4 regions of the Natranaerofaba carboxydovora genome follow, and region 4 is predicted to be linked to each of the others. Evidence: riboswitches for the same ligand, from Rfam matches in the RefSeq annotation. Region 4 holds a riboswitch; each other region holds the start of a gene.
The links. A riboswitch is a leader RNA that binds a small molecule or an ion and turns the genes downstream of it on or off. The one in region 4 is predicted to bind cobalamin.
Positions count from the first base shown of each region.

Region 1: linked by a shared signal. The riboswitch ahead of cobT (nicotinate-nucleotide--dimethylbenzimidazole phosphoribosyltransferase) and the one ahead of ACONDI_RS10045 (4Fe-4S dicluster domain-containing protein) in region 4 are both predicted to bind cobalamin.
Region 2: linked by a shared signal. The riboswitch ahead of ACONDI_RS15555 (lysylphosphatidylglycerol synthase transmembrane domain-containing protein) and the one ahead of ACONDI_RS10045 (4Fe-4S dicluster domain-containing protein) in region 4 are both predicted to bind cobalamin.
Region 3: linked by a shared signal. The riboswitch ahead of ACONDI_RS03495 (energy-coupling factor ABC transporter permease) and the one ahead of ACONDI_RS10045 (4Fe-4S dicluster domain-containing protein) in region 4 are both predicted to bind cobalamin.

Region 1 covers NZ_CP054394.1:2,348,985-2,354,309, forward strand. Annotated here, with positions in the region: gene ACONDI_RS11165 (TolC family protein) at 1-738, opposite strand, end outside; gene ACONDI_RS11170 (FmdB family zinc ribbon protein) at 756-968, opposite strand; gene lgt (prolipoprotein diacylglyceryl transferase) at 1,251-1,997, opposite strand; gene ACONDI_RS11180 (hypothetical protein) at 2,175-2,561, shown strand; gene cobT (nicotinate-nucleotide--dimethylbenzimidazole phosphoribosyltransferase) at 2,698-3,768, opposite strand; cobalamin riboswitch at 3,870-4,102, opposite strand; gene ACONDI_RS11190 (DUF4127 family protein) at 4,257-5,325, opposite strand, start outside.
Region 2 covers NZ_CP054394.1:3,249,962-3,255,286, forward strand. Annotated here, with positions in the region: gene ACONDI_RS15550 (FAD-binding protein) at 112-1,752, shown strand; cobalamin riboswitch at 1,873-2,063, shown strand; gene ACONDI_RS15555 (lysylphosphatidylglycerol synthase transmembrane domain-containing protein) at 2,219-3,223, shown strand; gene ACONDI_RS15560 (hypothetical protein) at 3,265-3,591, opposite strand; gene ACONDI_RS15565 (ABC transporter substrate-binding protein) at 3,838-4,701, shown strand; gene ACONDI_RS15570 (ABC transporter permease) at 4,751-5,325, shown strand, end outside.
Region 3 covers NZ_CP054394.1:728,484-733,808, forward strand. Annotated here, with positions in the region: gene cbiD (cobalt-precorrin-5B (C(1))-methyltransferase CbiD) at 1-564, opposite strand, end outside; gene ACONDI_RS03490 (energy-coupling factor transporter transmembrane component T family protein) at 589-1,422, opposite strand; gene ACONDI_RS03495 (energy-coupling factor ABC transporter permease) at 1,489-2,184, opposite strand; cobalamin riboswitch at 2,363-2,551, opposite strand; gene cobU (bifunctional adenosylcobinamide kinase/adenosylcobinamide-phosphate guanylyltransferase) at 2,781-3,317, shown strand; gene cbiB (adenosylcobinamide-phosphate synthase CbiB) at 3,363-4,268, shown strand; gene ACONDI_RS03510 (adenosylcobinamide-GDP ribazoletransferase) at 4,434-5,225, shown strand; gene ACONDI_RS03515 (GHMP family kinase ATP-binding protein) at 5,298-5,325, shown strand, end outside.
Region 4 covers NZ_CP054394.1:2,109,652-2,114,976, reverse strand. Annotated here, with positions in the region: gene ACONDI_RS10060 (superinfection immunity protein) at 1-359, shown strand, start outside; gene ACONDI_RS10055 (DUF975 family protein) at 376-1,143, shown strand; gene ACONDI_RS10050 (aldehyde ferredoxin oxidoreductase family protein) at 1,274-3,151, opposite strand; gene ACONDI_RS10045 (4Fe-4S dicluster domain-containing protein) at 3,144-3,467, opposite strand; cobalamin riboswitch at 3,638-3,831, opposite strand; gene ACONDI_RS10040 (RNA polymerase sigma factor) at 3,940-4,212, shown strand; gene ACONDI_RS10035 (DUF4367 domain-containing protein) at 4,386-5,009, shown strand; gene ACONDI_RS10030 (hypothetical protein) at 5,296-5,325, shown strand, end outside.

The DNA of each region.
Region 1 (5,325 bases), 240 kb from region 4:
CATAACAGGAGCTGTTTTATCAATCAACTCCTCATATACCTCATCATCTATTCCTATATCACCTTCTCCATTACTCCCCGATCCATCACCGCTACTTTCCTCCTGTGTTACGTCTCCAAATTGTTCCTCCATTGCTTCTTCTATTGCTTCATCAACTGCTTCTTGTACAGCATCATCTATCATTCCCGCAATCACATCTTCCATTTCAGGCATCGCTTCCTCATCTAACACCTCATATAACTCCTCAACTGCCTCAACTAGGTTATCTTCTGCTTCCTTCATTTCTTCATCTTCAAGACGCTTTTTTTCTTCTTCCAAGTCATCTATTAGATCATCAATATCTTCTCTCATCTCTTTCATGTCTTGATATTGTTCTTCTGCCATGTCAACACCAATATCCGCCATTTCAAGGCCTAGCTCAGCCTGCAATGCCTGAGGTGAGTTTAGTACGATGTCTCTAGCGCCTTCAAGAGTTAGTCTTCGATAGTACGCGCCTGTCTCTTCTTCATCCTTTTCTACCCCAAAAGTATCCTTTTCTTCATCCACCACTTCAAATAAATCTTCAATACTTACCTCATAGTTATCATCCTCTTTTTCATTTTCATCATTATTTTCTTTTACTTCTTCTTTTTCTTCTTCATCATTATCATTGTTTTCTTCCTCTGCCATAACACCAGGCATTATTATAAAGACAGACAATAACCCGACAACGAAAATCATAAGTAATAACTTCTTCACCAGTTAACCCTCCTCATTTAGCAGCAGCTTCCCCCACTACAGGTGCCACAACCACTGCTACCACTATTTCCTCCAGAACTTTTGCCTCCTTTAACCATTACAGAGGTAAAAATCTGTTTTGTTTTATCTGAACCACACTCCTTACAGCACACTTCATCTCTTCTTTCATAAGATATCCTCTTAGAAAATTTACTGCTGCACTCTTCACATTTGAAATCATAATTCGGCATATATTCTAAACCCTCCTTCATGTTAACGTAGATTACATAATTTCACAAAAAATCTTAAAACCATTTACATTTTTAATTTTAATCCTATCTACAAAATAAGTCTACCTCAAAACCAAAAATAAATCTACCACATTTTATCTACATTAACACTGCAACAACACTCACACTAACACCAACATCAACACCAAAAAATGGATCACTAAACTTCCTAATCTACACTTACATAATTATATCATTATTATCTATATCTACTTTACATAATTACATATATTCTCCTTAATTCTACTTAACACTATATCTTCTTCTCTGAATAGCAAGTATCAAAACACCAACCACAACAAAGCCTAAAGCCACTACCTGGGGTGCAGTTAATCCCCACATCATTTCAGGGTTCACCCTGACAAATTCCACAACAAATCTATATATGCCATAAAGCACCAAAAACCAGGAAAGTAAATATCCATCAAAGTACTTATGCTTACGTAAATATAAAAGGATAACAAGTACCACTACCATCAAAAGGCTCGAATAAAGCTGAGCAGGGTGTCTGCTGATATCATCTACCGCCGGATAGACTACAGCCCATGGCAAATCACTTGGCAAACCATAACAGCATCCATTTAGAAAACATCCTATCCTGGTTATGGGATACCCAATAGCAACAAGAATAACCCCAAGATCCATCAGCCTAAAAAAAGAATACTTCCTGTAATAACTGTAAGCCAAAACACCAAGTGCTGCAAAGATAAATCCTCCATGAAAGACAAGCCCACCATCTCTAAAGCCAAGCATCCCCCACATGAACTCATGCCTGTAAAATTCAAAGTTTCTCGCTACAAAAATAAACCTAGATCCAAGTGCTGCAAGGACTATTACAAGTATCAAAACTTCTAATATATGATCTTCTTTAAATCCTTCTTTTGGCGCCTGCTTTAGCGCATAAAAAATTCCCACCACAAACGCAATGGCAATCATAACTCCGTAGGAGTAAATAGCCATTCCACCTATCTCAATTAATTCAGGACGCAATCGTATCCCTCTTTTCTTTTATTTACCGTTTATTTCTTCCCAAATAACCATTTATGTTATATAATTTCTAACTACACCTTATAATAATACTTCGCTTTTTTATTTTATTACTTTTTATTATTTTTGAAAAGAGGTAGTTATTTATTTAGTATAGTTATTTGAAAGGAGTTTTTATTTATGAACGAAGAATTTAACAACCTTCTCTGTGAAAAATGCAAAAACGCTTTCTTTGCTGAAGCAAATAAAGAAATTTGTGAAAGATGTGCTGAAAACATGTTTGAAAAAGTTAAAGAATATATTGAAGAAAATCCAAGTAACACCATCAATCAGATTATTTCTGAAACAGGGGTAGAAGGAAAATACATAAAAAAATGGATCAGGGAAGGAAGACTAATACTAAATACCCCGGAAGGCCAAAGAGAAAAAGAAAAAGCAGATAATTTTAAAAAACAGGCAGGTAAACTGCTAGAAGAAGAAAAAGAAAAAACCTCTGGCCATGATAAACAGGATGATAAAAAAGATGACAGAGACAGACCTTCAGACGGTGGTTATTACACAAGGTAACAGCCTTCTAGCATAACGAGTATAGCTTTATGGTTTGTCTCCCATAAGTTAGTTTTTATGGGAGACAAACCAAAGCAAACTTATATTAACCATTTGAGATATCAATTGCTAGTTAGATACTAATTGCCAAAATTTACTATTCATCTTTACTGACACCAGCATCTGAAAAGGTAGCCATCTCATTAATAATCTTCACAGCTGCCTCAACAGAGTTCATGGCAAGGACAGCCCCTGTTCCCTCACCAAGTCTCATATCCATACTAAACATAGGCTTAATCCCAAGAAGGGATAACATTACATTATGTCCAGGCTCTTTGGACAAGTGCGACCCTATCATGTAATTAACACTACCCTCACAAAACTTAGAAGCCATAACAGCAGCCGCTCCCGAAATAAATCCATCTATCATCACAGGAATTCTTTTACTTGCACAGCCCAAAAACACACCGCACAACCCTGCTATCTCAAGGCCACCTATTTTCGAAAGCACATCTAAAGGATCATCTGGATCAGGACTGTTAACTTCTATAGCCTTTTCAATGGCCTTAATCTTATTCTCTAACCTGTCATCTTCAACACCTGTCCCCCGTCCAACTACTTGGCGAATGGGAGCATCTCCATATAAATATATTATTGCAGCACTAGGAGTGGTATTACCTATACCCATCTCGCCTGTAGAGACAATTCCTACACCATCATCACTGAACTTTTCAGCTATTTCAAAACCTACCTGCATAGCCTTTAAAGCCTCATCTTTTGTCATAGCTGGTTCTTTAGCCATATTCTTAGTCCCTGGTGCAACCTTTCTATGCAGTACCTTGTCGATATCAGATATATCTTCATAAACCCCAACGTCAACTAATGTAAGCTCTACTCCTTCATGATTTGACAAAACATTAATTGCTGCACCTTCACCAGCAAAGTTTTGCACCATCTGGGCAGTAACTTCTTTAGGAAAAGCAGACACCTTCTCTTCAACCACACCATGATCTGCTGCCATCAAAACTCCTGCCTTCTTTTTAAGGGAAGGAATAGGCTCTTTGTATATTCCAGCCAGCTTTTTGGCAAGTTCTTCAAGTACTCCAAGGCTTCCAGGGGGTTTTGTCAGATCATCTAGCCTCTCCTGTGCCTTTTTCATAGCCTCTTCATCCAAAGGCTCTATCCCTTCAATAACATCATCAAGAACATCTTTAAGCTTTTCACTCAATTTTATCGACCTCCTAAATTTGTTTTAATGAAAATAAAAAAAGTTCTTGGAGCCCATTAGAAAATGAGCCCAAGAACTTTACCATCATCCTTAGGGTAACTATCGCCCTCACCAAAAAGGCAGGTCTTCTGGCTTCGATTCTCCCTACTTCCCCGCCTTCCCAAGCACCTTTGTTCTCCTTTACCTTAACTCTCCCTAGCATAACTTTAATTAGGAGTAGATGCCAGTGGCATGATGGGGGTTCGTCCTCGATTACAGCGGCGGGACCGCGCCGGTTAAAAGCCCGGCTTCCCTATTATCCCCAAGAGAGGGGACCTTTTTGGATATTAAATTGTTGATTCGCTAGTGTAAGAATCAATTGTAATATTTTCAAATGTATTTTCACTGTTACATTTTCACTATTTTATTTTAGCAATACCACAGCTAAAATGTCAACTTCAGAAAAACTTCATAAAACCAGCAAAAATCCATTATTTACGATACTATCCTTACCCTTCTCTTTCTATTACAAATTCTGGGGTTATATCTACCTCAAACAACCTTCTCCAGGGCAAGTTAATCTCTAACTTTGACAAACTTTTTAGTACATAACCAGGCTGATCACCCTCATCAAGACCAAGACTGCAAAAGCCTTCACAACAATCACAGTCCCCACTATCCCCTAAAGCTAATCTCCTACCATCAAAATAATCTTCATAAAACTCTTCTAACTCACCCCTAAATTTATCATCAAAATAATCTTTAATCTTATCGTAATCTTCACCAAGGTCATGCTGATCTCCATCATTATCTTCTAATTCACCCATATAATCTATTACTTCTTTACGAAATCCACCTGCATATAGATAGTCTTTAGAAAATCTATGAAAGATCAGACTTGCCTGAGCTCTAGCCCCAAGGAGCTTAGAGTCATTATCAAGATAGTATCTATCTTCATATTCAATATCTTCACTACCTGCCAAAATATAAAAATGCCTGTTATTTGCCTGGGCAAGGGACTGACCAAGACTGTTCCCAGCAGTATTCCAACCGCTGTATGACAGAAGGTCAAAAAGTTCCACTTCTTCTAGTAAACCTTCAACAAAGGTCTTACATCCTCCATTTAGCTTTCCAACATCAGAAACTGCCGCATACCTACCCATATTGAGATTGTATGATATCTCTCTAGCAAATTCTTTTATACTCTCTGTTAATTCATCCCTTACTTCTATTTTTTCATCTTCATCAAGTTCTATTTGTCTCTTAAGCCTTTTTACAAGGTCCTCTGTCATCTCACCACAACCGCAGTTTAAATTATTAACAAATAAAAGGATATCTGCTTTTTCTCTATCATCTACAAGCTCTCCCCCAAGGGCATTAATACGTGCTTCTATATTTTTTTCAAGGGGGATATCTTCTAGAAGAGGGATCCACTCTTCTGGATCATAATATTCTGGATCAATATTGTCTTTTATAATTTCTGGTACTTCAGGATATATCGGATAAAACAAAGGCTCTCTATCATAAGCCTTATTAATATATCTAGAGATCAAAATCCCATCCACTTCATCAGTTCCT
Region 2 (5,325 bases), 1.1 Mb from region 4:
TACATTTACAATCGAGATATATCGGGGTATATGATAAATTTTTTAAATTGATTAAAGGGATATATTGTGATAAATTAAAATTAACTTTGCTAAGCCTAAGGGGGCTTTTTTTTGATAAGTAACTATATTAAACAAATTGAAGAACCTGCAGTAGTTATCGGCAGCGGTCTTGCCGGGATTATTGCTGCTATAAAATTATCTAAAATGAATAAAGAAGCGGCCGTTATAACAAAAAAAGGACCTGGAAAAGCGACTTGTACCTCCTTTTCGATGGGTATTTTTACGTCTGCCGGAGGTAGTGAATTTGATGAAAAAGATCATTATAAAATGAGTTTTGAGGCGGGTGAAGGGGTTAATCAACAGGATATATTAAAACAAATGGTGGAAGAATCTCCTGAGGCATTTGAATTTTTGTCCAAAGAGTTAGGTATAGTGCTAAATAACACCGAAAGGGGCTTTCAGGTAAAAAAAGGGGAAAGACCCATTCCAGGATCTAATCTGATGGATGAATTGACAGCTATTGCAAAAAAATTAGGAGTTAGATTTTATAGCTTTCACCTTCCTGTAGAATTAATTAAAGATGGTGACAAATGCCAGGGTGTTTTGGCATTAGATGATAATAATGACCTTGTGTACTTCAAATCAAAGACAGTGCTTTTGGCTACAGGAGGATTTGCAGGGTCTTTTATGAAAAATGATAATCCACCAGCCATGAGAGGAGAAGGTTTAGTACTTGCTTATAGGGCTGGAGCCAGATTGAAGGACTTGGAATTTATACAATTTTACCCAATAGGTTTTAGAGATAAAAGGCTTCCTGGATTTATAGCTCCTATATTTTATCCAAAGAGTACTAAGCTAGTTAATGATGAAGGAGAAGATTTACTTAAAAAGCACCTAGGGGAAGGTTGGAATGCTAATACAGCTTGTCTTAGCGAAAGAGACAAACTTGGTAGAAAGCTAGAAGAAGAATGGCAGGCTGGAAGCCAAGTTTGGATGGATATGACGTCATGCCCTAAAGAAGAATGGGAGGGACTTAATTCTCTTCCACTGTATGAGAGGATAAGCTTTAATTTTGAAGAGAAGCCTTTCTTGATAGGACCGGCGGCTCACTTTACCATGGGTGGAATAGCATTAGATGAAAAACTAGAAACAGGTGTTAAGGGGCTTTATGCTGCAGGAGAAGTGGTTGGAGGAATTCATGGCGCTAATCGTCTTGGGGGGAATGCCCTGACTGAAGCTCTTACTTTTGGTATAAAATGTGCCTTAAAAATGGAGAAGAGATTAACTGATGGTGAAGAACTTAAAGATGTTGAACTATCAAATATCGAATATCAAAATCCTTTGATTAAAATATTGAATATAAGTAATAATTTAACTAAATCAAATAAAGAAGGTTTATTAGCTAATGAGGAAAATAGTAATGAAAATGTAAAAATTATAGATCGAAAATTAAAAGAACTGCACTGGGAAGCTCTCTCGCCTATAAGGGAAGAGGCCACCATGAAAGAGGGTTATAAAGAAGGTGAAAAAATAAGAGACAAAATCCTAAATCTCTGTAAATTAGCAGGAGAAGGTAAGGTAAGAAAGAAAGATTTGAAAGACCTTGTGACATGTGAAATGAGTTCAAAATTATTTCAATTGACTGTTAGGTCAGCACTTCAAAGACAAGAAAGTCGCGGTAGTCATTACCGTAAGGATTATCCAAATAAAGATGATGATAACTTTACTAAGAGTTTTTATCATCCACAGTAATATTATTTAGCTCTTTTAAAGTATTTCTGAAATCGCAGGAGGAAATTATTTTTTTAACGAGAATATAACAAACTAGCTTATTAATAAGAATGAAGTAAACATGTAATCTGAACAAAAATTAAATATATATATGAATTAGGTGCCTTATTTATAAGGTTAAAAGGGAAGTCGGTGAAAATTCGACGCGGTCCCGCCACTGTAAAGGGGAGATTATTTTCACATAGGCCACTGGAGAAAGGTGAACTTCTCTGGGAAGGCGAAAATAATTGATGAACCTGAGCCAGGAGACCTGCCTGATTTGTTTTTACCTTTGATCTACGATGGATAGGGAGGTAAAGTTTCGCTAAGATATCTTTATAATACTAGTATCACTTTACTGTTGGTTCCTACTCCCTTTCAAAGGGAGTTTTTTAATTTAGACGATGAATATGATGATGAAGTTTAGTGATTATGGAGTTGACAAACAATGAATAATAAACTTGTAAAAATTTTGAAAAGCATTTTTCTTTTATCAGTAGTAGCTATTATTTTTGCCCATATGCCGGAGTTTATAGCTAATGTAAAACAAATGTCTTCTGCGACAATTATTTGGTTGATTGTACTGCAGTTTGTTACTTTAGCATTAATAGCTATGCAGTGGAAATATTGTTCCATAATTTTATCTGATAAACTTGGTGGACAAGGTGGACAAGTAAAAGACTTTTGGATTGTTAATTCATATGGAACCTTGTTAGAAGGGGTGACTCCTGCTGTAAAGACGGGAGGAGAAGGTCTAAAAGTTGTTATGCTAATAAAAAGTTATGGTTACGATAAAAAGGAGGCCATAACCCTTGTTATAGCTCAAAAAATTATTAGTATATGTAGTTTTTTGATAGTCATGATGGCTTGTTACATAATTGTTTATAAAAGAATACCGTCGTTCTTAATGGATAATTTGCTATACGTAATCATTACAGCGACCATAATATTTTCTATAATCTATTTTGTTTATGCTTTTATTTCTAAAGAAAAGTTAAACTATTTATTTTATAAACTTGGAGTTAATAAGTTTAATCGATTGATCAATGAATTTTCTACTTATAAGAAAATGTTTTTAAACAATAAATTATCACTTGGAAAAGCTTTTTTGTTAGGTATTATTATCTGGAGTCTTCTAGGTTTGAAAACATTTTTTATAGTAGTAGATATGAATATAAATCTATCTTATGTACAGGCATCAAGTGCAACTTTTATGGGCTATCTATTTAGCATGCTGCCAATAAGTCCCGGTGGAATAGGGACCTATGAAGGTGCCATGAGCTTTCAATTATATAATATGGGCTTAACAGAAAATTTGGCTCTCACAGTTAGCATATTAAGCAGGTTATTTACATTATGGTTAACAATGCTGATTTCATTTTTTACTGTCACTATTTTAAATTTTGTGCGTACAGGGCAGTCCCTATTATATCAAAAAAGCAAAGGAGCTTGACAAAGCCCCTTTGTACATTTCTTAGTTAATTCAGCCTACAACTAGTCTTCGACTATCTCATTAGCACCAGATTGTTCCATTAGTTCTCTTATTCTATGTCTGTCATGTTTTGAAACTTCTACAGCTACCACAATACCGCCTTTTCCTTTTAAGCCTGAAATACCTTCGATAAAACTTTCAGTTTCTCCTAGGCCTTCACGTTCGGTTTGAACAAAACGTATCTCCTCTGTTTCAATTTCACTATTTACAAACTCATCATTTTTTATTTGACTTACAATCATATCTTTTCTATCAAGGCCAATTTTTTTAAGGCTGTCTATTGCAGAACTAGCACGTGATTTGTCTGGGAACCTTCCTACTACTCTCAAGCAAAATCCACCTCCACACTCTTTATTATATTTTTATTATTTGCTAAGTATTTAAGGCTATACTGATCGTTATTCTAAGGAATTTAATAAAAGGACTATAACAAAATTGCTTGTACATTACTTTCACAAATTATTTTTTTAAGCAGGATTACTATAAAAAATGTAGAATATAACCTGTGAAGCGATATGCAGGGAAAAACATAAAGAGGTTAAAAAGCTGTAAAAGCTGCTAAAGGAGTGGTGGTAATGTACAAACTAGTTAATAACAAAAAAACTAAACTGTGTAACTTTCTACTTTTATTTTTTTTGCTTAGCTTTATTTTAACAGGTTGTAGTTCTGGATCAGATAATCCTAGGCTTAGGTTAGCTACTACGACTAGTACAGAGGATTCTGGCCTATTGGATGAGCTGCTTCCAATATTTGAAGATGAGACAGGTTACAATGTGGAAGTGATTGCTGTAGGTACAGGCCAAGCTTTAGAAGCTGGAAGAAGGGGCGATGCAGACGTTATTTTCGTACATGCAAAAGAACTTGAAAAAGAATTCGTAGCTGATGGATATGGTAAGAAACGCTACCAGGTAAAGTACAATGATTTTGTTATCCTTGGCCCTGAAGATGATCCACTGGGGATTAAAAATATAAATAATCTTGAAGATGCCATGAAAAGTATATACAAGGAAACAGAGGATGGTGATACAGTGTTTGTTTCTAGAGGAGATGGATCAGGAACTCACCAAGCTGAACTTTCTCTATGGGAAGAATTCGATTTAAATGTAGATGACAAGGAGTGGTATAATTCTTTAGGACAGGGAATGGGTGATACGCTTATAACAGCTAATGAAATGAAAGGTTACGTGTTGGCTGATAGAGGCACTTATTTGTCAATGAGAGAAAACTTAAACAACCTGGAGGTTGTTTTTGAAGGAAGCGAAAAGCTAAAAAATTCTTATGGGATGATTCCTATAAACCCTGAAGAGTTTTCCAATGTGGATTATGATGGCGCTCATTCTCTCGCAGAATTTTTTGTCCGGGAGGATATTCAGGATAGAATATCAGAGTTTGGTGTAGATACCTACGGGGAACCATTGTTTTTCCCAGATGCAGATTGATGATTGCAGGATTTTATGTGAATAGATTAGATATTGGAGGACGAACAGAATGGACGTTTTAGTTTCTGGATTTACAGAAGCAGTAAATCTAATAGTTGGCTTTGATCCATATGTGATGGAGATTATATCTGTTTCTATGAGGGTATCTGGGATAGCCCTTATCATTGCTGCTGTCATAGGTATTCCTATAGGAGCTTTATTGGGCCTTACTAATTTTCCGGGTAAAAATTTGGTGGTTGCTCTACTTTATACTGGAATGGGTTTTCCACCGGTCGTAGTTGGACTAATAGTGTTTATTATCTTGTCAAATGCAGGTCCGCTAGGCTCTCTTGATTGGCTGTATACCCCCAATGCAATAATAATTGCTCAGAGTTTAATCTCATTTCCCCTTGTTGCTGGGTTTACCATGACTGCAGTAATGGGAGTTGACAAAAGGCTTCTCATGCAGTTAAAAGCTCTTGGAGCTACCAAAGGACAGGCTCTATGGGCCACAGTTAAAGAGGCAAGACTTGGAGTCCTTGTCTCCATAATTGCAGGATTTGGAGCGGTTATATCAGAGGTAGGGGCTGTTATGATGGTAGGTGGGAATATTAGAGGCAGCACCAGGGTGCTTACTACTGCAGT
Region 3 (5,325 bases), 1.4 Mb from region 4:
TTCTTTATTTAATCTTTTAAAAAGCTTTAGAAGGTTTGAAGCTGTCATCGGGTCAAGACCTGCAGTAGGTTCGTCAAGTAACAACAATTCGGGGTCCATGGCTAGGACCCCTGCAAGAGCTACACGTTTTTTTTGGCCAAAACTTAATTGATCGATACTTCTATTTTTGAGGTCTAGGGCGCCGACCTGCCCAAGGGCTTTATTGGCTTTGCTTTTTGCTTCTTCAGGTGATAGTCCGCTGTTAAGGGGACCAAATGCTACATCTTCTAAAACATTGTTGACAAATAACTGATCTTCGGGATTTTGAAAAACCATCCCGATTATACTATAGAGTTCTTCATCTTTATAATCGTTAAGTTCTCTGCCATTTAGTAATATGTTGCCATCGGATGCTTTTTTTAACGGAGTTAATCTTGAGATTATATTTAACAAAGTAGATTTACCGGATCCATTAACCCCCAAAAGTCCGTAAAATTTGCCTTTGCCAATTGTTAAATTGATATCTTTTAATGCTTGGATATTACCTGGATAGGTATATGAGATTTTTTTTAGTTCTAATTCCATAATTAACTACACCTCTGTATTACATTATAATAAAATTTGTATTAGATCGGTTATGAACATGTGACCTAGATAAATGCTTCCTACTATAGTAAAAAACGAAATAAATATTATTGAAAGAAAATAAAAATCATTAAGGTTATAATTTGGAAAGGGTAAGTAAAACAGTTTTTCTTTATATCCTCTGACTTTTAATGCCGCATCAGTTCTTAAAGCCTGATCAAATGCCTTTAAAAAAAGTGTGCCAGCCAAAGTTATTGTAGACTTGGCAGACCTTAAGAAGCTGGTATAGCCAAGACGTGTCTTTTGAGCTTTTTGTACTTTTTTTATCTCGTCTTTTAAGTAAATAAGATAACGAGTTGAAAAATTAAATATGTCAATTATCTCATGAGGAACTCTAAAATGCTTAAAGAGCCCAACAAGCTCGGCTTTTGATGTAACAAGACAAAAAAACCATAAGATTGATGCAAGCAGTATAATCCTCAAAAAAATAGATAAGCCAAAATTTAAACCTTCGTAAGTTGCGATCAAGTCAAAACCTACAAATGGCAGCTCAAAACTGAATATCTCGGCTCCTTTTCTGGTGAATAGATTAAATATAAAAAGGAAAAAGCCCATACTGCCAGGTACTATAAATCTTAACAGGGCAGCTTTGACTGTAGTAACGGTCTTGTCATGCTCTATGTTTAATAGAAATAAGAAGATACACATCCCTAACAGTAAAAATAATAACTGGACAGGTAATGATATTATAAATGCTATTGTAAATAAAACTGCAGAAAAAGCAAATTTGTTTAGAGGATGGAGCGATGTGAAAGCCAGTTTGGGTCTAATATAATTCTGGCTTAAAATCTTAATCATTGACTAATCACCTCTATGTGAAATGTTAAGTTTAGGTCAGTTTGGTCCAACTTATTGGTAGCTTTTCTAATTGTGTTTTAACGGATCAATAATAGATACAGGTCTTAGGTGTTCGAAAATCTGCGGCCTTCTTGACATAAGAAATTTTAAAACTCCGACTGTAATTATACCTTCAACAATTGCAAAAGGAACCTGGGTTGGAGCATATGCTATGGCAGCAGTTGCCCATGCTGTACTAAAGGCAGCTTCATGGACTTCTGAGAGAGCTATTTGAGTAGAGGAAATAGCATACACAATTATACTTCCCAAAAAACCAGCCAACCAGGTTGTAGCTATAAAAAAGAAATTAGAATTTTTGTAGTTTATTTTGTCTGAGTAATAAAATATAGCCCAGCCAAAAAATCCGCCAAACCAGGTGGCAAAAGTGTTAGCGCCGAGGGTTGTTAAACCTCCATGAGAGAAAAATAAAGCCTGGATAAACAATGATAGAAAAATGATTATGGGTAATAATTTTGGCCCGATAATAAAAGCTATTATCGCAGCTCCCACCATGTGTGCACTGCTTCCAATTACAGGTATAGGAAAATGTATCGTTGAGATTACAAAAGATACTGCGGTCAATAGGCCCAAGATACCTTTAATGCCCGGAATATCTTTGGCTTTGTTTCTAAAAGCCATTACTGCCGTTATAAGAGATCCTCCAGTTAGAGCCCACCAACTAGCAGCTTGTGTTATGCCCATTGCACCATCAGGTAAATGCATTATAACTTCCTCCTCTAGTGTTGTTAATTTTATTATTAGGCAAAATAAAAATCCCAGCCTTCTAGGAAGAAGCTGGGTACCCGGCTGTACTATGTCTTATTATTACTAACTGCGTTCTAAGCTACAGTTAGTCTAGACAGTCCAGCGTGGGTACTCTGCCTTTATCCTCGAAGGCTATTAGAGTACCGGCCTCAGGGCAGGTTTCCTGGCTTATGGCCCAAGTAAGGTGTTATAGCCTTCCCGGGAAAGAAACTTTCCAGTGGCTAAAACACGATAATTTGGCCAATTACAGTGGCGGGACCGCTCAGGATTTTCACCTGATTCCCTTTTAACCATTAGTAATGGCACCCTGAGGTAAAACTCGTATTTATATTGCTTTTATATAACTATACCATAAGAAGGTTTGGTGGGCAAGTGAAAGTTAGAAGTGATAACCCAAAACAAAAGTGCTAGGAAATTTGTGTATGGTTAATATATATTTATAAATATGGCAAAAAAATTCGGTTTATGATATAGTGTTTTAAGGATACTCGGACGTTCGTAGTTCGAGTAAGCTAGATTTTTGATGTTGAATTTTCGTGTTAAAGGAGAATTTCATGTCTAAACTTATTTTGGTAACAGGTGGAGCTCGCTCAGGGAAAAGTGATTATGCTGAACAACTAGCCAAAGAATCTCCTTTGCCTGTGTCATATGTAGCTACTGCTGAGCCGCATGATGAGGAGATGAAAAGAAGAATAGAAGTTCACAGAGAAAGAAGGCCTATAGATTGGGAAACAATTGAGGAGCCTTTATATCTTTTTCATAGGTTTAATTCTTTATGTAAAAAAAAGCAACTAATTTTGGTTGACTGTGTAACCGTTTATCTTTCAAATAAACTTATGAAATACTGGGATAAGTGGGATGAAAGATTTGAAACTTTTGTGCTAGAAGAATTCAAAAAAATGATTGATATTATAAAAAAAAATGAAGCAGAAACTATCTTTGTTACCAATGAAGTTGGTTTTGGTTTGGTGCCTGAACACAAAATGGGTAGGGTTTTCAGAGATCTTGCAGGTCGTGCCAATCGTATAATTGCTGAGTCCTCTGATGAAGTATATTTAGTTATTTCAGGGATACCTACGCAGATAAAATAGGAGGGGGCAACAATTTTTTCACCTGTATTGATAACTGGAGCTTTTTTGCTTGACTTACTTATAGGAGATCCTTTTGGAAGGTATCACCCGGTTTGTTTGATTGGAATTTTAATTGACAAGCTTAAAGATCTAGCTTTTAAAATATTTAAAACACCAACCAGCTTAAAAGCTGGCGGAGTTGTATTGGCACTCATCGTAATATTTATAACCTACTATGTATCAGTTCTGTTGGTGAGTATAGGCTGGTGGGTTGAACTTTTACTTCTTTATTTTTGTATTTCTATTAAAAGTTTGACCTATCATTTAAAAGATGTATTAGATCCTCTTATGCATGGGGATTTGGATAGTGCAAGAAAAGCAGTTGGTAAAGTTGTAGGTAGGGATGTTTCAAGGCTAAATGATAGTGAAGTATCAAGGGCAGGAATTGAGACGGCTGCTGAGAGTTTTGGAGATGGTATTATGGCGCCCCTTTTTTTTGGAGCTATTGGTGGGGCTCCCCTCGCTATGACATATAAAGCTGTCAACACCTTGGACTCTATGATTGGGTACAAATTTTTGCCTTATAGAGATTTAGGTTATTTTTCTGCTAAACTTGATGATGTTTTAAATTATATCCCTGCAAGATTATCGGCATATATATTCCTTTTGGTTGGAAGGCTAAAAAAGTTAAATTATAAAAAAGCGGTTTCATTAAGAAAAAAAGATGCCAGTAAACATCCAAGTCCAAATGCTGGCCAATCAGAAAGTGTTGTGGCTGGTTTGTTGGAGGTTAGACTTGGAGGTCTTAATTATTATAATGGGGAAGAATCTTTTCGGGCATATATGGGAGAAAACCAAAAGCTTCCAGGACCTCATCATCTAAAAAGTGCAATAAATCTAATAAATATTTCGGCCTGGATGGCCCTGCTATTCTCAGTTGTTTTATCGCTTATTATAAACTATTTGATTTAAATTCATCATGTTCTATTTGTATGGTATGATAAAATATAAACGTCGATTCTCCTGCTTTCTCATCAAGATGTATTACAATTAAAAACAAAACTTTTTTTCATATGACTTTTTGCAGTAAAATTAACATTATAACCAAGGTTAATTACTGGAAGGATGCCAATTATAATGAACTTATTTAAGCAAATAAAGACTTTTTACAAAAGGCTATATTCTGCAATTACACTCCTTACGGTAGTTCCCATGCCTGGATGGCAGTTAGATTTCACAAGGACAACTCATTATTTTCCCTGGGTTGGTGTGATTTTATCTTTTATATATTTGTTTTTGTTCTTGGTTTTAGATGGGCTTGTTTCTCCTTTTATGCTTGCTTTTTTACTGGTACTGTTAGATGGGTTTTTGACAGGTGGGCTTCATTTAGATGGTTTTTCTGATTGGATAGATGGTATATACAGCCGCAAAGAAGGCGATGATTTAAGAGCGGTTTTGAAAGATAGTAATATCGGAGCAATAGGAGCGGCAGGACTTGTTTTTCTGATATTAGGAAAAGTGATATTTTTAAGAGAAGTTTTAATTAGTGAGTTTTCTTTGGTGTGGATTCTTTTTTTCCCGTGGTTTGCGAGAATTCTGATGTATTTAGTGATAGTTTCTTTTCCCTATCCTTCAGGGAAAAAAGGGCTTGGACAAATATGTCAGGAGGACTACAGTATACTTGGTCATCTATGGGCTGTATTGTCCGGAGGGGTACTGCTTTTAGCATTGTATTTTTTCTTTCCAGAAAATTTAACGGGTACAATCTTAACAGAACTTATCATAGCTGCTGTAATATCAGGGAGTTTGACCTATTTATTTATTAAACGTTTATCTATCAAACTTGGTGGGGTAAATGGAGATGGTTATGGTGCCTGCTGTGAATTTTCCCAGGTAATGGTTCTTTTAATGGGAAGTTTTCTTATATAATAAAACTGTACTTTGGTGCAAAAAGTCTACTCACAAAAGTATGATGTTTTATTTGTAATGGTGGTGAATGAATTGTCTATAAACGAAAAATGGGTTTGTC
Region 4 (5,325 bases):
TTGACACTGAAACCAAAAAAGAAACATTTGATTCTCTTATAGGAGAAACTAAAAATTATACTTCATCTAATTATAGATTATCAGGATTATATGAAACTACAGATTATAAAAAATTTCAAGAAGCAGTAATTAGCGATTATGGTCAAAAAAACATTTTAGAAAAAGATGATGACAATCTTAAAGTGAAAGTTACTGAACAAATGGCAGAAGATAGGATGACGGATTATTTAGAATACCAGTTTTTATACCGGATAGAAGGTAAACAAAATGCCGAAGAAATAAATGGTGAATATGTTTTTAGGGTAAATAATTTTCATCAAGATGATAGATTTAGAGTCGTGGAAATGAAAGAATTTTAATCTCCTGTTTCAAAAGATGGAGAAGATTTATAAAAAGAAAGGAAGGATTTTTATTTTTTCTACAAGAGAGGCTATTAAATTTGGCTGGGGGAAATTTGTCGAGAAGGTTGGTTTTTGGGTTGTTTTGATGCTATTGTACTTTGTAATAATATTTGGGGTAGATTTTTGGAGCCTTCTGGTTAGGGATCTTCCTGTATCATTTTTGTTTGATTTAATAAGCATGGCCTTATCTTTGATTTTTTCCCTTGGGATGATTAAGATTACATTGAAAGCTTACGAAAATGAAGCTTATAGTTATTCAGACTTCTTAAATGTATTCAAGTATTTAATTAGGTATATTATCTCATTTATAATTTATCTTGCAGTAGTGTTGATTGTTACTTTAATAGTTGTGATGCCCTTTATTTTATTTGCAACAAGTCTTGCTTTTGATACATTGTACAGAATCACAGATGGCACACAACCTCTGATTGTTGGTTTTTTAGTTATCATGGGATTACCTGGAATGATTCCAGGGATTCTACTAGCTATAAAGCTTTTCTTTTTCGATTATTTTATCGTAGATAAAGACATGGGAATAATAGAGTCGCTAAAAGCAAGCTTTAGACTGACCAAAGGTCGATTATTAAAATTAATAGTTTTCTTTCTTGCAGTTGTATTAATTAATTTTGGCGGAATTTTACTGCTGGGAATAGGGCTTTTGGTTACTATGCCTATATCGTTTCTAGCTACGGCACATGTTTACAAAAAATTAGTAGAAAGAGAGTCTACGGAATTTGCTTAAATTTTCCTTACAGATCTAGTAATGAGCTGTTGGTATACATTTGCAAAATGTATTTAATTCACCTGCAATAGTGTGATACTCACACACACCACACACTCACACTATAGCAGGTGAACATAGGATGTATCTTCTAAGCCAAGTTTAGTTTCTCTAGAGTTTCTTTTAGTGGGCGTCCTGACAGGTCCCATCCTCTTAGCTTATAATATTCATCTAACAAATTATTGAAGTCTTCAGATTTTAACTTCTCACCCTTATTTAAGCCATTCTTAATAGGTTCTTCTAAGAGCCTTTTGGGTGGTAAGTCATCTTCTCGTTTAACATCTCCAACCTTTATATTAATAAGTTTTTCTAAATTATAGATACGCTCTCCTATTTGTTCCATCTCTTTTTCAGTAATATCCATTCCAGTCGCAGTCTTATAAAGACTGACAAAATGACGTGGTTTTAGCGGCTTTAGGGCTATGCCCTCAAGTTTACAAAGCCCAAGGGAATCAACCACACAGTGCCAGTTTTCATGCCAGGTTATAAGCTCTGCTTTTGTATTGTATTCTTTCCAGTACTCATCACCAATTTCAATATTTAGTTCTTCTTTTATGTCATCTTTATAAACATCGGGTGCAACTTCGTATAAAGGAAGTCCTTTTAGATGGTCACCGCCCCTGGGTGATGCTGCAAAACTTAGCGCCATGCCTTTTGTCCCTCGGACATCAACTGCAGGGTAATCTAATCCTTTTGAGTGAACCAAATAGTCTTTTCCGCCGATTTTTTCACTAGCTCTTACTCCTCCTTCAGCCAGGATATCTCCTAGACCTTCGCGGTTTGCTATCATTTTAATAAGTTTTACTATTGCCCGGTGATTACCCCATTCAAGGACTTCACCTTCAGGGTTTGTAAGATTGTCAGCCAAAAGCCCCTTTTCTCTACATTCCATAGCCCAGGCAACCATATTACCCGAGGAGATCGTATCTAATCCAAGTTTGTTACAGAGAGTATTGGCGTTTAACACTGAAGGTAAATTATCGTTACCGCATTTTGGACCTAATGCTGATATACTCTCATATTCTGGCCCTTCACCGAATGTTCCTGAATATTCTCCGTCTTCAACTTTGTAAAAGCGACTGCAGCTTACTGGACAGTTAAAACAACCTTTATGCCTGATAGTATAGTTGTCTAGGATTACATCTCCACTTAGATTATCGGCTCCCTCAAAAGATGAGTACTGAAAGTTCCTTGTGGGTAAAAAACCTAAATGTTGGGCAAGCCCTGTAATGGCAGTTGTACCATATTTAGAAGCATTGGGATACAAGGGGTCATTAAATATGTCATTTTCACTCTTTCGAACTGCACCAAGAAAGGAGCTTGGCTCTTTTACAGTAGTACCTGCCGAACCCTTAACAACTACAGCTTTTAGATTCTTTGACCCCATCACAGCTCCCATACCAGTCCTTCCTGCAGCCCTACATTTATTATTAATAACTGCTGCGAAGCGGACAAGGTTTTCGCCTGCAGGGCCTATACAAGCAACCTGTGCTGTCTCTTGTCCTAATTCTGCTTTTATCTTATCTTCTGTTTTCCATGTATCAAGTCCCTTCAAATGAGAAGCTGACTTTATTTTTACTTCACCTTCATTTATCCATAGATACACTGGCTCTTCTGAACTACCAGTGATAACTATGTGATCAAACCCTGAATATTTTAGCTCAGGCCCAAAATGTCCTCCAGAATTGGCATCGCCAAACAAGTTAGTTAAAGGGGAGAGGGACGTTACAGTATATCTTCCAGAACAAGGCGCAAGTGTTCCTGTTAAAGGCCCTGTTCCAAATATTAAAGGATTTTCTGGATCAAAGGGGCGAGTGTCTTCATTTATCGAGTCATACAAAATCTTAGCATTTACCCCTGATTGACCAAGATAATTAGCAGCCAACTCTTCAGGAAGATCTTTCTTAGTAATTTCTTTGCTTGTTAGATCCACCCATAGAATTTGTCCTGCCCAGGCATCATTAGGCATGATTCATTCCCCCTTCATTTTCTATACTTTCATTTTGGTTATCATCCGTATCGCCCATGGTTAGGGCATCAAATGCACAGGCAAAGACACAGCTAGGAATGCCTTGACCAGCTGCTTCTTTTGGTTCTTTGCCGCAAAAAGCTTCGTAACACTGTTGATTTAGGACTGGGAGATGTTTGCCTACTTCATCAAGGATATGAATTTTAATCCCTGCATTTTTTGGATTAATCATACCATTCTCTTGCCAGGAACATGCCATCTCACAGCGACGACATCCCCGGCAATTATCACTGTTAATCTTAATTGGAATGTTCATTTTTCTATCCCTCCTGTTTTCTTATAAAGATGTATTGAAATTAGAAAAAAACTTTGCTCATTGCTTATTGCTCATATGATTTTTTGCAGTAGAATCTTAAATTAAAATAATGTAATAAAAAAAGCCTCCAACTAAAATACAGTTGGAGACTTTACCATCATCTCTCATCACTAACACGCCCACAGCAGGCAGGTCTCCTGGCTCCCGGATCCTCTTATCCTGTACCTTCCCCGGTGCCTTATTTTTATTGACACGGGTGGTGTATTACAGGAGTCATCCCCGGTTACAGTGGCGGGACCGCTCAGGACTTGCACCTGATTCCCTATTCTCCCCCAAAAGGGGCACCTACTGTTGACTATTAACTTTTAGACGATTTTAGATCAAATATCAAAGAAATATTGTATTAATAGACTTAACTAAGTTGATTTTCTATAATTATATTATATTTCTTTTTAAAAAAATGCAAGGGTAAATTCAAGTAGATTACAATTATAAGAAGGTTAAAAAACCAGAAGAATATCCAGAAGATTATTTAGAAAAAATTGAAGAAAAAGAGTTGATTAATGAATATATTGATAAGCTGCGTTTAAAAGATAGATCGGTTATTTACTATAAAATTATCGAGGAGCTTACCTTTGAAGAGATTGGTGCAAAGTTAGATGAAAAAGAAACAACTCTTCGCTCACGATACAAGAGGGCTTTAGATAAGTTAAGAAGTATGTTTGGAGAAAATAGACATTTTTAAACTATATCAGATTGCTATATATACTAAAATTAAATTGAGGGGATGCCCTCAATTTTTTATAAAAAATTTTAAATTTGGTGCAACATTTTTATCCTTAAAAAGTTATATTGGTAGAAGGCATTTTTGAGGAAAAGTCTAATAGAGAAAAATATCCTGAGGCAGGGTGATATTTAATGAATGAACACTTCGAAAAAGAAAAATGGGACAAATTACTTATGGACATAGAAGAGCACCGAGGAAAAAAGAGATTAAAAAAAGTCGGCAAAAGTATTTCTTTTGTAATTTTAGGCCTAATATTTATTAATTTTTCTGTTGGTGCTTTCTTTACTTCTCCTTCAGAGGCACTAAGGTCGGTTGTTTTAGATATTAGCCGTGAAGAGGATGGGCACTACGTACAATACAACTGGCTACCTGAGGAAAAATTAGATGAGATTGAGTTAGAATTAAAAGATGAAGGTGTATATTTACCAGAATATCTGCCGCCTGGGTATGAGTTGGATGAATTTGATATTTCCCCTGAAGTTTATAACGCCCATATAACATTTAAGAACGATGAAGATTTATTATTGAGGTTGACTCAAAGAGAATTATCTGAAAATGAAGAAAGAGCTAGTGCTTACCCAAATGCAGAAGAGATTGATGAAGATGTAGAAATAGATGGATATGAAGGTATGATTGTCTATCATAAAAATGATTATATAACCGTCTTGTTTATTGATCATAAATTAATAGAACACTCTATCACTGGTAAATTAGCAAAAGAAGAAATAATTAATATTGCTGAATCTATTCATTAACAGGAGTTAATGGATAAATTAAAGTTCAAAAACAGATGGGGAAACCCATTTTTGGGTAGGAGGGACTTATGTTTATGAGTATAATTCAAAAATTTAAAAGTCAGGGATTTTTAAAAAAATTTAGTGTGATTATCCTTATTCTTTTTATTGTGATTACAATTGTAGGTGCCTTTTTTAATTTAATTATCAGGTTTTAATTTTGACATAAGTGTCACAGTAGATTATAGATGCGAAATTGTAAAATGAGTATTCAATAGGTTATAATAGTAGCAAAGGGGGAATCAAATTGAGAGCACATGAAGACTTAGTGAAAGAA